DNA from 3 places in the Pseudomonas sp. IzPS59 genome. Region 1 is predicted to be linked to each of the others. Evidence: predicted binding sites of a transcription regulator. Region 1 holds the regulator's gene; each other region holds the start of a gene.
The links. The regulator FliA, encoded in region 1, starts transcription of late flagellar genes. The targets are predictions, from matches to a motif close to CTAAAGTTTNNNNNNNNNNNGCCGNTAA.

Region 1 (4,192 bases):
GCCGCCGATATGCGTCAGGCCATGAAGCTGGTTCGTGATGAGCTGGGCGCTGATGCCGCCATCATTGGCAACCGCCGCATTGCCGGCGGCGTCGAGCTGACGGCGGCGCTGGATTACAAACTGTCGGCGCTGGCGCCACGGGTTCCGAACATGGAACTCGAAGACGAGCTGCGCAAGACTCAGTCGCGCATCGTCACCGCCCAGGCCGAGCTGAGCATGCGTGGTGAGGCCGACGGCAACACCAATCGCCAGTTGTTCTCCGGTCTGCCATTGACCGCCGGCCTGCCGCTGACGGCTGCCGAGCCTCTGACAGAACCGACGTACGCCGCACCGGCCCGTCCAGCCCCGGCACCTGCGCCGGCTGCCGCTGGCGTCGATCCGCGTGCGCTGGATTCGATGCGTTTCGAACTCAACAGCCTGCGCGAGCTGATGGAAGTTCAGCTCGGCACCCTGGCCTGGAATCAGCTGCAAGGCAGCCGTCCGGCTCAGGCGAATCTGTATCGCCGTCTGCAGCGCATCGGCTTGTCCGGTCCGTTGTCCCGCGACCTGCTGGCACTGACCAGCGATATCGAAGAGCCTCGTCAGGCCTGGCGCATGTTGCTGGCGCACCTGGCGCGGATGATCGCCACACCGGAAGTCGAGCCGCTGGAAGAGGGCGGTGTGATTGCCATGGTCGGCCCGGCCGGCATGGGCAAGACCACCACCCTCGCCAAACTGGCTGCCCGCTACGTACTCAAGTACGGCGCGCAGAACATTGCGCTGGTGAGCATGGACAGTTTCCGCATCGGCGCTCAGGAACAGTTGAAAACCCTGGGCCGGATCCTCAATGTGTCGGTGACCCACGTCGACCCGGGCCAGTCCCTGGTGCAGGCGCTGGATCCTCTGCTGCGCAAACGCGTGGTGCTGATCGACACCGCCGGCCTGCAGGCCAGCGATCCGGCACTGCGCATGCAACTGGAAAGCCTGGCCGGTCGTGGCATTCGGTCGAAAAATTATCTGGTACTGGCAACCACCAGCCAGAAACAGGTTCTAACCGCCGCTTATCACAGTTACAAGCGTTGCGGGCTCGCCGGGTGCATCCTGACTAAACTGGATGAGACGGCCAGCCTTGGCGAAGTGCTGAGCCTGGCGATCAGTCATGAACTGCCGGTCGCCTACCTGACCGATGGCCCACGGATTCCGGATGATCTGCATCTGCCGCGCCGTCATCAATTGGTCAGCCGCGCCGTCAGCGTGCAAATGCAGGAAGAACCCAGCGAAGAAGCCATGGCTGACATGTTCGCTGATATCTACCACAGCCCGACCAAGCAGGTTGGCTGAGGTAATGAACAGTTTTTGTACCTACATCGATGGTCTGCCACGCATTGTTCCGGTTGTGAACGCGCAGCCAGTAATGTGGCCTCCGTCTATGCAAGACAAGGTAAAGAAATAACATGGGCAGCATGCATCCCGTACAGGTGATCGCGGTGACCGGCGGCAAAGGTGGCGTCGGCAAGACTAACGTGTCAGTGAACTTGTCCCTGGCGCTGGCAGAGCTTGGCCGTCGGGTCATGCTGCTGGATGCCGACCTGGGTCTGGCGAACGTCGACGTTCTGCTGGGCCTGACGCCCAAACGTACTTTGGCCGATGTGATCGAGGGCCGCTGCGAGCTGCGCGACGTGCTGTTGCAAGGTCCCGGCGGGATCCGCATCGTGCCGGCCGCTTCCGGCACGCAAAGCATGGTTCACCTGAGCCCGGCCCAGCATGCCGGTCTGATTCAGGCATTCAGTGACATCGGCGACAACCTCGACGTGCTGGTGATCGACACCGCTGCGGGTATTGGTGACTCGGTAGTCAGTTTCGTTCGCGCGGCGCAAGAAGTGTTGCTGGTGGTCTGCGACGAGCCGACCTCGATCACCGACGCCTACGCACTGATCAAGCTGCTCAACCGCGATTACGGCATGAACCGCTTCCGCGTCCTGGCCAACATGGCCCAGAGCCCGCAGGAAGGTCGCAACCTGTTCGCGAAGTTGACCAAGGTCACGGATCGCTTCCTCGACGTCGCCTTACAATACGTCGGTGCGGTGCCTTACGACGAAAGCGTGCGCAAGGCGGTGCAGAAGCAGCGTGCGGTCTATGAAGCCTTCCCGCGTTCCAAGTGCGCACTGGCATTCAAGGCGATCGCGCAAAAGGTCGACACCTGGCCGCTGCCCGCCAACCCGCGCGGCCATCTCGAATTTTTCGTCGAGCGCCTCGTGCAGCAAACGGCAGGACCTGTGCTATGACCGCCAGCGGTATGAACCTTTACAAAAAGTCGGCGCGTGACGCGCAGTACGAGCTGATCGAGCGTTACGCGCCACTGGTCAAACGCATCGCCTACCACTTGCTGGCGCGGTTGCCGGCCAGTGTGCAGGTCGAAGACCTGATTCAGGCCGGGATGATCGGCCTGCTCGAAGTCTCGACCAAATACGACGCCAGCAAGGGTGCCAGTTTCGAAACGTACGCGGGCATCCGGATCCGCGGCGCGATGCTCGATGAAGTACGCAAGGGGGACTGGGCACCGCGCTCGGTTCACCGCAATACCCGTATGGTCAGCGACGCGATTCGCTCGATTGAAGCTAAAACCGGCCGTGACGCTAAAGATCACGAGGTTGCGGCCGAACTCCAGTTGAGTCTCGACGATTACTACGGGATTTTGAACGACACCCTGGGCAGCCGACTGTTCAGTTTCGACGACCTGTTGCAGGACGGCGAACACGAAGGGCTGCACGAGGATGGCGCCAGTGCTCATCTTGAGCCGTCACGCGATCTGGAAGATGAACGCTTCCAGGCGGCGCTGGCGGACGCGATTGCCAATTTGCCGGAGCGTGAGCGACTGGTGTTGGCGCTGTACTACGACGAAGAGCTGAACCTCAAGGAAATCGGTGAAGTCCTTGGTGTCAGTGAATCGCGGGTCAGCCAGTTACACAGCCAGTGCGCGGCCCGCTTGCGGGGGCGTTTGGGGGAGTGGCGAGCGCGCTGAAGGCAGTGTGGGGACACTGCGAACGAGGCTGGTGCGGTGGTGAACGGCACCGGTCTTGCTCTGTTGTGCTCCAGACAGTCATCGAGTGCTTTGCCGGATTGATTGAAATGGCGCGTTCAGGTGCTGGACGCGTTTAAGACTGCTTGGAGGTCGAATTGAACAAAGACATGAAAATCCTCATCGTTGATGACTTCTCAACGATGCGGCGGATCATCAAGAACCTGTTGCGTGACCTCGGGTTCACCAACACCGTTGAAGCCGACGATGGCACCACCGCCATTCCGGTGCTCAACAGCGGCAGCATCGACTTTCTGGTGACCGACTGGAACATGCCCGGCATGACCGGTATCGACCTGCTGCGTCACGTGCGCGCCGATGAAAAACTCAAGCACCTGCCGGTGCTGATGGTGACCGCTGAAGCCAAGCGCGAGCAGATCATCGAAGCGGCCCAGGCCGGCGTTAACGGCTACGTGGTCAAACCTTTCACGGCTCAGGCGCTGAAAGAAAAAATCGAGAAGATTTTCGAACGCATCGGCTGATGACGCGCGGGGGAGCTATGGAGCATAAAGAATCTTCACAGGGCGACTTCGAGTCGACGCTGAAAAAACACGCGGTCGAACTGGTCGAAAGCCTTGAAAAAGGCAGGTTCGGCGACGCTGTGCAACTGATCCATGAGCTCAATCAGACCCGTGACCGTGGCCTGTACCAGGAAGTCGGCAAGCTCACGCGCGAACTGCACAGTGCAATCGTCAACTTCCAGATCGACCCGCACATGCCGCAGGCCGAGGAAGTGTCGCAGATCACTGATGCGACCGAGCGCCTGGGCTATGTGGTCAAGCTGACCGAAGCTGCGGCCAACCGCACCATGGATCTGGTGGAAAGCGCCACGCCGGTGGTCAATGGTCTGGCTGATGAAGCCCAGGCGTTGAGTGCCGACTGGGGACGTTTCATGCGCCGCGAAGTCGGGGCTGAAGAGTTCCGCGAACTGGCGCGTCGGGTCGACGGTTTTCTGGCACGCAGCAGCGCGGACAACCGCGCGGTGTCGAGCAACCTCAACGACATCCTGCTGGCCCAGGATTACCAGGACCTCACCGGTCAAGTGATCAAGCGCGTGACCCAACTGGTCACCGAAGTCGAAAGCAATCTGCTCAAACTCGTCCTTATGGCCAGTCAGGTTGACCGCTTTGCGGG
Region 2 (4,192 bases), 3.1 Mb from region 1:
CCGTGGCGCGTTCCTGATCGACGACAAAGGCGTTGTCCGCTCGCAGATCATCAACGACCTGCCGCTGGGCCGTAACATGGAAGAGCTGATCCGTCTGGTCGACGCTCTGCAATTCCACGAAGAGCACGGCGAAGTCTGCCCTGCCAACTGGAAAAAAGGCGACAAAGGCATGAACGCTTCGCCGGAAGGCGTTGCGGCTTACCTGACCGAGAACGCTGCTGCCCTGTAAGGCTCAACGTCGAGGTACAAAAAAAACCGGCCCATGTGGCCGGTTTTTTTATGCTCGGTAGAAAACCGACGACCATCAGTCGTCGAAGTCTTCCCAGCCGCCCATCTGTTTCCAGCGGTTGACGATGCCGCAGAACAGCTCGGCGGTCTTCTCGGTGTCGTAACGCGCGGAGTGCGCTTCACGGCCATCGAAATCGATGTCGGCTGCCTGGCAGGCCTTGGCCAGTACGGTCTGACCGTACGCCAGGCCGGCGAGGGTCGCGGTGTCGAAGCTGGAGAACGGGTGGAACGGGTTGCGCTTCATGTCCAGCCGCGCGACGGCGGCGTTGAGGAAGCCCAGGTCGAAGCTGCTGTTGTGGCCGACCAGGATCGCCCGCTTGCAACCGTTGGCCTTCAAGGCCTTGCGCACGCCACGGAAGATGTCGGTCAGGGCCGTTTCTTCACTGACCGCCATGCGCAACGGGTGATCGAGCTTGATCCCGGTGAACTCCAGCGCGGCCGCTTCGATGTTGGCGCCTTCGAACGGCTCGACACGGAAGAAGTAGGTGTGATCCGGGTAGACGAAACCCTTTTCATCCATGGCGATGGTGGTCGCGGCAATCTCCAGCAACGCGTCGGTGGCCGAGTTGAAGCCACCGGTCTCTACGTCGACGACAACCGGCAGGTAGCCGCGAAAGCGCGCTGCCATCGGATGGCGCGAACCGCCGCCACCTTGACCGTCCAGTTCGTCGTCGAAATGGTCTTCACTCACGCGTGTTCCTCCAGCAGGCGCCAGCGCAGTTTTTCACCGGCGCGCAGCGGGATAACGTTCAGCTCGCCGAAGGGCAGGCTGGTCGGGGCGGTCCATTCTTCACGAACCAGGGTGATACGGTCGGTGTTGGCCGGCAGACCGTAGAAGCGCGGGCCGTTGAGGCTGGCGAACCCTTCGAGCTTGTCCAGCGCATTGCGCTGCTCGAAGGCTTCGGCATACAGCTCGATGGCAGCGTACGCGGTGTAGCAGCCGGCGCAGCCGCAGGCAGCTTCCTTGGCGTGCTGGGCGTGCGGTGCCGAGTCGGTGCCGAGGAAGAACTTCGCGCTGCCGCTGGTGGCCGCGTCGAGCAGAGCTTCCTGATGCGTATTACGCTTGAGGATCGGCAGGCAGTAGAAATGCGGCCGGATCCCGCCCACCAGCATGTGGTTGCGGTTGTACAGCAGGTGATGCGCGGTGATGGTCGCGCCGACGTTGGCCGAAGCCTCGTTGACGAACTGCACGGCATCGCCGGTGGTGATGTGTTCGAACACGACCTTGAGGGTCGGGAAACGCTCGACCACGCGGCGCATGTGCTCATCGATGAAGATTTTTTCGCGGTCGAACACGTCGACGTCGCCACGGGTGACTTCACCGTGGATCAACAGCGGCATGCCGACTTCGGCCATGGCTTCCAGCGCCGGGAAGATCTTGTCGATGCTGGTGACCCCGGAATCGGAGTTGGTGGTGGCGCCGGCCGGGTACAACTTGGCCGCGTGGACAAAACCGCTGGCCTTGGCTTCACGGATTTCTTCGGGCTGGGTACGGTCGGTGAGGTACAGCACCATCAACGGCTCGAAACGACTGCCGGCCGGGCGGGCAGCGAGAATCCGCTGGCGATAGCCGTCGGCTTCAGCGGCGTTGCGCACCGGAGGTACCAGGTTAGGCATGATGATGGCGCGACCAAAGGTGCGCGCAACATCTGCAACGGTATTGGTCAACACGGCACCATCGCGAAGATGAATGTGCCAGTCGTCGGGACGCAGCAGGGTCAGGCGGTCGGACATGAGGGGATTCCAGGCGGGTCAAACTGAGGCGAATGCTACCGGAAAAGACTCTTGCAGGCACTCGCTATCAAGTTTTGCGACGAGCGTCCGATATCCCATAGGTATGCCGTAAACATGTATGTATCGGTCTTTTTTGTTGTAGAAGCCAATGGAGCCTCCCGTGCGCCAGCGTTATTTAGCCTTGCTCAGTGTGTTTGCCAGTCTTCCCGCGATGGCACTGACCTACCAGACCCGTCTGGAGAACATTGAGTGGACGGTCGAAGGCGACAAGTTCGAATGCCGCCTGACGCAGCCGATCACCGATTTCGGCTCGGGCCAGTTCGTGCGCAAGGCCGGCGAGCAGGCGATCTTTCGCCTGAATGCCTACAACGCGATGCTGGGCGGTGGTTCGGCAACCTTGCTGGCGGCGGCAGCGCCCTGGCAGCCGGGACGCAATGACATCAACCTGGGCAGCGTCAGGATCGGCACCGGCAACGTGCTGTTCAACAGTTCGCAATCGCAGGCCGGCGGGCTGATCAGCGGTTTGCTGGAAGGTCGCAGCCCGGTGGTGCGCCGTGCCTCCGGTGATGGACGGGTCTCCGAAGTGCGTCTGCTGCCGGTCAAGTTCAGCAAGGCGTTCAATGACTATCAGACCTGCGTGGCGAAACTGCTCCCGCAGAATTTCGATCAGGTCAAAAATTCGCAAGTTGGATTTCCGGGCGAAGGCACCGATCTGGACGCCGCCGCGAAAGCCAAACTGCAAGTAATGCTCGAGTTCATGAAGGCCGATCCGACGGTCAATCACATTGAACTCGATGGCTATTCCGACAACAGCGGCAATCGCCTGACCAATCGTGAGTTGTCGCGCCGTCGTGCGCTGGCGGTGGTCGATTTCTTCAAGGCCAACGGCATCGCCGAATCGCAGATCACCGTGCGTTTCCACGGCGAGCAATACCCGCTGGTACCGAACACCAACGCCGCCAACCGGGCGAAAAACCGGCGAGTCAGCGTGAAGCTGGCCCGGGTGGCACCGGTCACTGCTCCAGCGCCTCAAGCCAGTACGCCTGCCAACGCTGCGGCGACTTCCTGACCTGTCGGTCATCGTCGCGCTCTCGACAGATTCTGTCGCTTTGTCGTCTTAAGCTGTCGCGCCTCTGTAAATTATCGCGTTTGAGCGGTAGACTCCTCGGCTTTCCGTAGAACCCCGTGGAGTGATGGCATGGCGGACGTAAACAAGGTCGTTCTGGCGTATTCCGGCGGCCTGGACACTTCGGTGATCCTCAAGTGGCTGCAGGATACTTATAACTGTGAAGTCGTGACCTTCACCGCTGACCTGGGTCAGGGCGAAGAGGTCGAGCCGGCTCGCGCCAAGGCGCAGGCCATGGGCGTCAAAGAAATCTACATCGACGACCTGCGCGAAGAATTCGTGCGTGACTTCGTGTTCCCGATGTTCCGCGCCAACACCGTTTACGAAGGCGAGTACCTGCTGGGTACTTCCATCGCGCGTCCGCTGATCGCCAAGCGTCTGATCGAAATCGCCAACGAAACCGGCGCCGACGCCATTTCCCACGGCGCGACCGGCAAGGGCAACGACCAGGTACGTTTCGAACTGGGTGCCTACGCGCTCAAGCCAGGCGTGAAAGTGATCGCCCCTTGGCGCGAGTGGGACCTGCTGTCCCGCGAGAAGCTGATGGATTACGCCGAGAAGCACGCGATCCCGATCGAGCGTCACGGCAAGAAGAAATCCCCGTACTCGATGGACGCCAACCTGCTGCACATCTCCTATGAAGGCGGCGTGCTGGAAGACACCTGGACCGAGCACGAGGAAGACATGTGGCGCTGGACCGTCTCCCCGGAGAAGGCTCCCGACACCCCGCAGTACCTGGAGCTGACCTACCGCAACGGCGACATCGTCGCGCTGGACGGCGTCGAAATGACCCCGGCCACCGTACTGGCGACCCTCAACAAGATCGGTGGTCAACACGGTATCGGTCGTCTCGACATCGTTGAGAACCGTTATGTTGGCATGAAGTCCCGTGGCTGCTACGAAACCCCGGGCGGCACCATCATGCTGCGTGCTCACCGCGCCATTGAATCGATCACCCTGGACCGCGAAGTCGCTCACCTGAAAGACGAGCTGATGCCGAAGTATGCCAGCCTGATCTACACCGGCTACTGGTGGAGCCCTGAG
Region 3 (4,192 bases), 3.0 Mb from region 1:
GGGCCGGTACACAGTCGCTGGCGGGTCAGACGCTCAGGCGAGCGGTGACGTCGTTCAGTTGGCCGGACAGGCCGTGCAGGTTCTGGCTGGCGCTTTCGGTGCGCTGCACGTTGTCGAGGTTGGTGCTGGCAATCGACGTGATCTCGGTCAGGTTGCGCGAGATGTCTTCGGCCACCGAGGTCTGCTCTTCAGCTGCCGTGGCGATCTGGCGGTTCATGTCGCGGATCGCTTCCACCGCATGGGTGATGCGCTCAAGCATGGCGCCGGCCTGGGTCACTTGCTCGACGCTTTCATCGCTGCGGGTCTGGCCGCTGTCGATGGCGTGGGCTGCATCCACCGCGCCGGTCTGCACGCTCTGGATGATCTGGTTGATCTCGATGATCGACTCCGCCGTACGCTGCGCGAGGTTGCGCACCTCGTCGGCCACCACCGCGAAACCACGCCCGGCTTCGCCGGCACGGGCCGCTTCGATGGCCGCGTTGAGCGCCAGCAGGTTGGTCTGTTCGGCGATGCCGCGAATCACTTCCAGCACCTTGCCGATGCGCCCGCTATCGGCTTCCAGACGACGGATCACCGTGGCGGTGTTGGCAATTTCACCGCGCATCTGGGTGATGCTGTGGATGGTGCTCTGCATGACTTTCTCGCCCTGCTGGGCGGACTGGTCGGCATCGTCGGCAGCACGCGCCGCATCGGCCGCATGACGGGCGACTTCCTGGGCAGTGGCGGACATTTCATTCATCGCCGTGGCCACCTGATCGGTGCGGTTGAACTGCTCGTTGGTGCCGCCGGCCATCACGGTGGCGATGGCGTTCAACTCGCCGCTGGCGCTGTCCAGATCCTTGGCGCTGCGCTGCAGATGGTTGAAGGTTTCGGCGAGGAAATCGCGCAGGGTGTTGGCCGCAGCAGCCAGATTGCCCAGCTCGTCCTGACGGTCGCTGGCCACACGTTCGACCAGACGGCCCTTGCTCAACTGGGTGACGTAGTCGATGAGTTTGCGGATCGGCTCGACCAGATTGCGGTTGACCAGCCACAGGCTCAGCAGACCGATCAACAGACCGGAAGCGAGCATCACCAGAATCCCCAGCATCACGGTGCGATCGGCGCTGGCGCTGATCAGTGCCGACTGTTCGGTGCCCTGCTTGCGCAGCTCGGCCACCAGCTCGCTCATCTGGTCACTGGCGGCGCGGTCGACGCCTTTGACCGCCACGTCGCCAGCGGTCGGATCGGCACCGGCGGCTACGTAGGCATCGCGACCTTTCTGGTACGCGGCGCCGAGCAAACGATGCTCTTCACGCAGACGTTCGATGCGGGTTTTCAGCGAAGGCTCGAGGCCTTTCTGGTTGGCCAGTTCACCGAGGATGTTCTGCACATCGCGCTGACGGTCTTCGAACTGGCCCCAGTACTTGGCCAGATCTGCCGGTTGCTTGCCGCGCAGCAGGACGTTTTTCCACTCCTGGACCTGCACCTTGAATTGCAGATTGGCTTCGTCGATCAGTTGCGAGGTGTGCAAGGGACCGGCGATCAACTGGCTGTAGCTTTGCACGCCGTTGGACAGAAAATGAAAGCAGGCCAGCGCGATCAACAGCATCGCCAACAGGCTGCCGCTCAGCAGGGCGAGAATTTGCGCTCTCAGGGATTTTTGCAGCATCGCAGGTACTCATGACAGGGATGAGGCACGTCCGACAAGACGTGAATTGTGGCCGGACATCCGTGTCGGCGGACCTTGGCTCTTGGCCGAAGGCGCGCAACCTAACTCATGCGTGATCGGCGTGCCAGAGCACTTCTTGAGAAAATTCCGACCGCCGGTAAGGCATTGATTTTGACGTCATTTCGCTGTCACCAAAACGTCACATTGCATTGCAATGATGCGGCTCAGGTGAATCTGCAAATCCCGCAACAGACGCCTTCCTTGCAGCGAGACTTCATGAACCACAGCCTGGATATCAGCCATCGCGATCCTGATCTGTTTGGCCTGCTTTACGGCTTCCGTTTTCGCCCGGGCGAGCGCGGGCGCGAAGTGGATTCGGCGACCGCCCTGCGCTGTCTGCAGGACGACAGCGACAGCGACAGCGACGAATTCCTCTGGCTGCACCTGAACCTCGCCCACGCCGCGTGCGAGCGCTGGATGAAAAGTCATCTGCAATTGCCCCAGGAATTTTTCGAGGCGCTGCATGAAGGCTCGCGCTCGACCCGCATCGAGCATGTGGATTCGGCGTTGCTGGCGGTGGTCAACGACGTGGTGTTCAACCTCAGCAGCATGGTGTCGTCGGACGTGTCGACGCTGTGGGTCTGCGTGCGCAGCAAACTGATCGTCAGTGCGCGCCTGCAACCGCTGCACTCGGTGGACAAGCTGCGTTCATCGGTGAAGGCCGGCGAGTGCTTTCGCTCGCCGTCGGAATTGCTCGTGCACCTGCTGCGCGATCAGGGCGAAGTGCTGACCCAGATCGTGCGCAAGACCAGCATGAGCGTCGATCAGGTCGAGGACGAACTGCTCTCCTCACGGCTGTCGACCAACCGCGCCGAACTCGGCGCCAACCGTCGGGTGCTGGTGCGCCTGCAACGGCTGCTGGCGCTGGAGCCGGGCTCGCTGCTGCGCCTGCTCAACCGGCCACCGTCCTGGTTGCAGAAGGAAGACGTCAAGGAGCTGCGCAAATCCACCGAGGAGTTCGCGCTGATCATCAACGACCTTACGGCCCTCGGCGAGCGGATCAAGCTGTTGCAGGAAGAGATCGCCGCCAACCTCAACGAACAGAGCAACCGCACCCTGTTCACCCTGACCGTGGTCACGGTGCTGGCGTTGCCGATCAACATCATCGCCGGTTTCTTCGGCATGAACGTCGGCGGTGTGCCGCTGGCCACCGATCCGGAAGGGTTCTGGATTCTGGTGGCACTGGTGGCCACGTTCACCGTGATTGCCGGGCGCTGGGCGTTTCGCAAGCGCGGGGATTATTAGGACCGGCGGCGCGGCTAATCCACCGAACACTGATCTGCCGCAGTCTCTCTGTAATATTTAGCAACGATCATGGGCGACACTCCTTCCCTCGCTCAGGATTGTCCTCCCATGGCTACTCCCTCCCTGACCGCCAGCCCGGCCCCCGCTTCCAGCGGCAGGCCGGCGCTCGACAAGAAAACCGGCCCCTTCACTTACGTGGTGTTCTTCGCCGTGCTGGCCATGGGGATGCTGTTCACCGCCTACAGCCTGATGCACGACATGCACGAACTCGGCACGGTGGTCACCACCTGGACGCCGTTCCTGCTGCTCGGCGTGGCACTGCTGATTGCGCTGGGCTTCGAGTTCGTCAACGGCTTCCACGACACCGCCAACGCCGTGGCCACGGTGATCTACACCCACTCGCTGCCGCCGAACGTGGCTGTGGTCTGGTCGGGTTTCTTCAACTTCCTCGGCGTGTTGCTTTCGAGCGGCGCGGTGGCGTTCGGCATCATCGCGCTGTTGCCGGTTGAGCTGATTCTGCAGGTCGGCTCGTCCGCCGGTTTCGCGATGATCTTCGCCCTGCTGATCGCCGCGATCCTGTGGAACCTCGGCACCTGGTGGCTGGGCCTGCCGGCCTCGTCGTCGCACACGCTGATCGGCTCGATCATCGGCGTTGGCGTAGCGAATGCCCTGATGCACGGTCGCGATGGCACCAGCGGTGTGGACTGGGCCCAGGCCACCAAGATCGGTTACGCACTGCTGCTGTCGCCGCTGGTGGGTTTCGGTTGCGCGGCGCTGTTGCTGCTGGCGTTGCGTGCGTTCGTGAAGAACCGTTCGCTGTACAAGGCACCGGAAGGCAACACCCCGCCGCCATGGTGGATTCGCGGTCTGCTGATCGCCACCTGCACCGGCGTGTCCTTCGCCCACGGTTCTAACGACGGCCAGAAAGGCATGGGCCTGATCATGCTGATTCTGGTCGGCACCTTGCCGATGGCTTACGCCCTGAACCGCACCATGCCTGCCGATCAGACGCTGCAGTTCGCGGCGGTGGCTGAAGTCACCCAGCAGGCGCTGGTGAAAAGCGCCCCGCTGCCGGCCCCGGCCGATCCGCGTCCGGTGCTCTCGGATTACGTGCGCAGCAAGGAAGCCACGCCGCAACTGATCCCGGCCCTCGCCGCGCTGACCGGGCATATCGGTGAAGAAGTGAAAGGCTACGGTTCGCTGTCGAAAGTCCCGGCCGAGGCCATGGGCAACGTGCGT

Region 2: the regulator FliA is predicted to act here: its motif matches at 2,089-2,116, upstream of IF189_RS22475 (flagellar protein MotY).
Region 3: the regulator FliA is predicted to act here: its motif matches at 1,762-1,789, upstream of IF189_RS21470 (methyl-accepting chemotaxis protein).

The regions. Positions count from the first base shown of each region.
Region 1 is NZ_CP062251.1:1,781,522-1,785,713, forward strand. Features, by position in the region: gene flhF (flagellar biosynthesis protein FlhF) at 1-1,320, shown strand, start outside; gene fleN (flagellar synthesis regulator FleN) at 1,434-2,264, shown strand; gene fliA (RNA polymerase sigma factor FliA) at 2,261-3,001, shown strand; gene IF189_RS08080 (chemotaxis response regulator CheY) at 3,169-3,540, shown strand; gene IF189_RS08085 (protein phosphatase CheZ) at 3,558-4,192, shown strand, end outside.
Region 2 is NZ_CP062251.1:5,014,875-5,019,066, reverse strand. Features, by position in the region: gene IF189_RS22490 (peroxiredoxin) at 1-229, shown strand, start outside; gene rnt (ribonuclease T) at 305-979, opposite strand; gene pyrC (dihydroorotase) at 976-2,022, opposite strand; gene IF189_RS22475 (flagellar protein MotY) at 2,183-3,091, shown strand; gene IF189_RS22470 (argininosuccinate synthase) at 3,221-4,192, shown strand, end outside.
Region 3 is NZ_CP062251.1:4,786,332-4,790,523, forward strand. Features, by position in the region: gene IF189_RS21470 (methyl-accepting chemotaxis protein) at 26-1,648, opposite strand; gene IF189_RS21475 (transporter) at 1,925-2,953, shown strand; gene IF189_RS21480 (inorganic phosphate transporter) at 3,062-4,192, shown strand, end outside.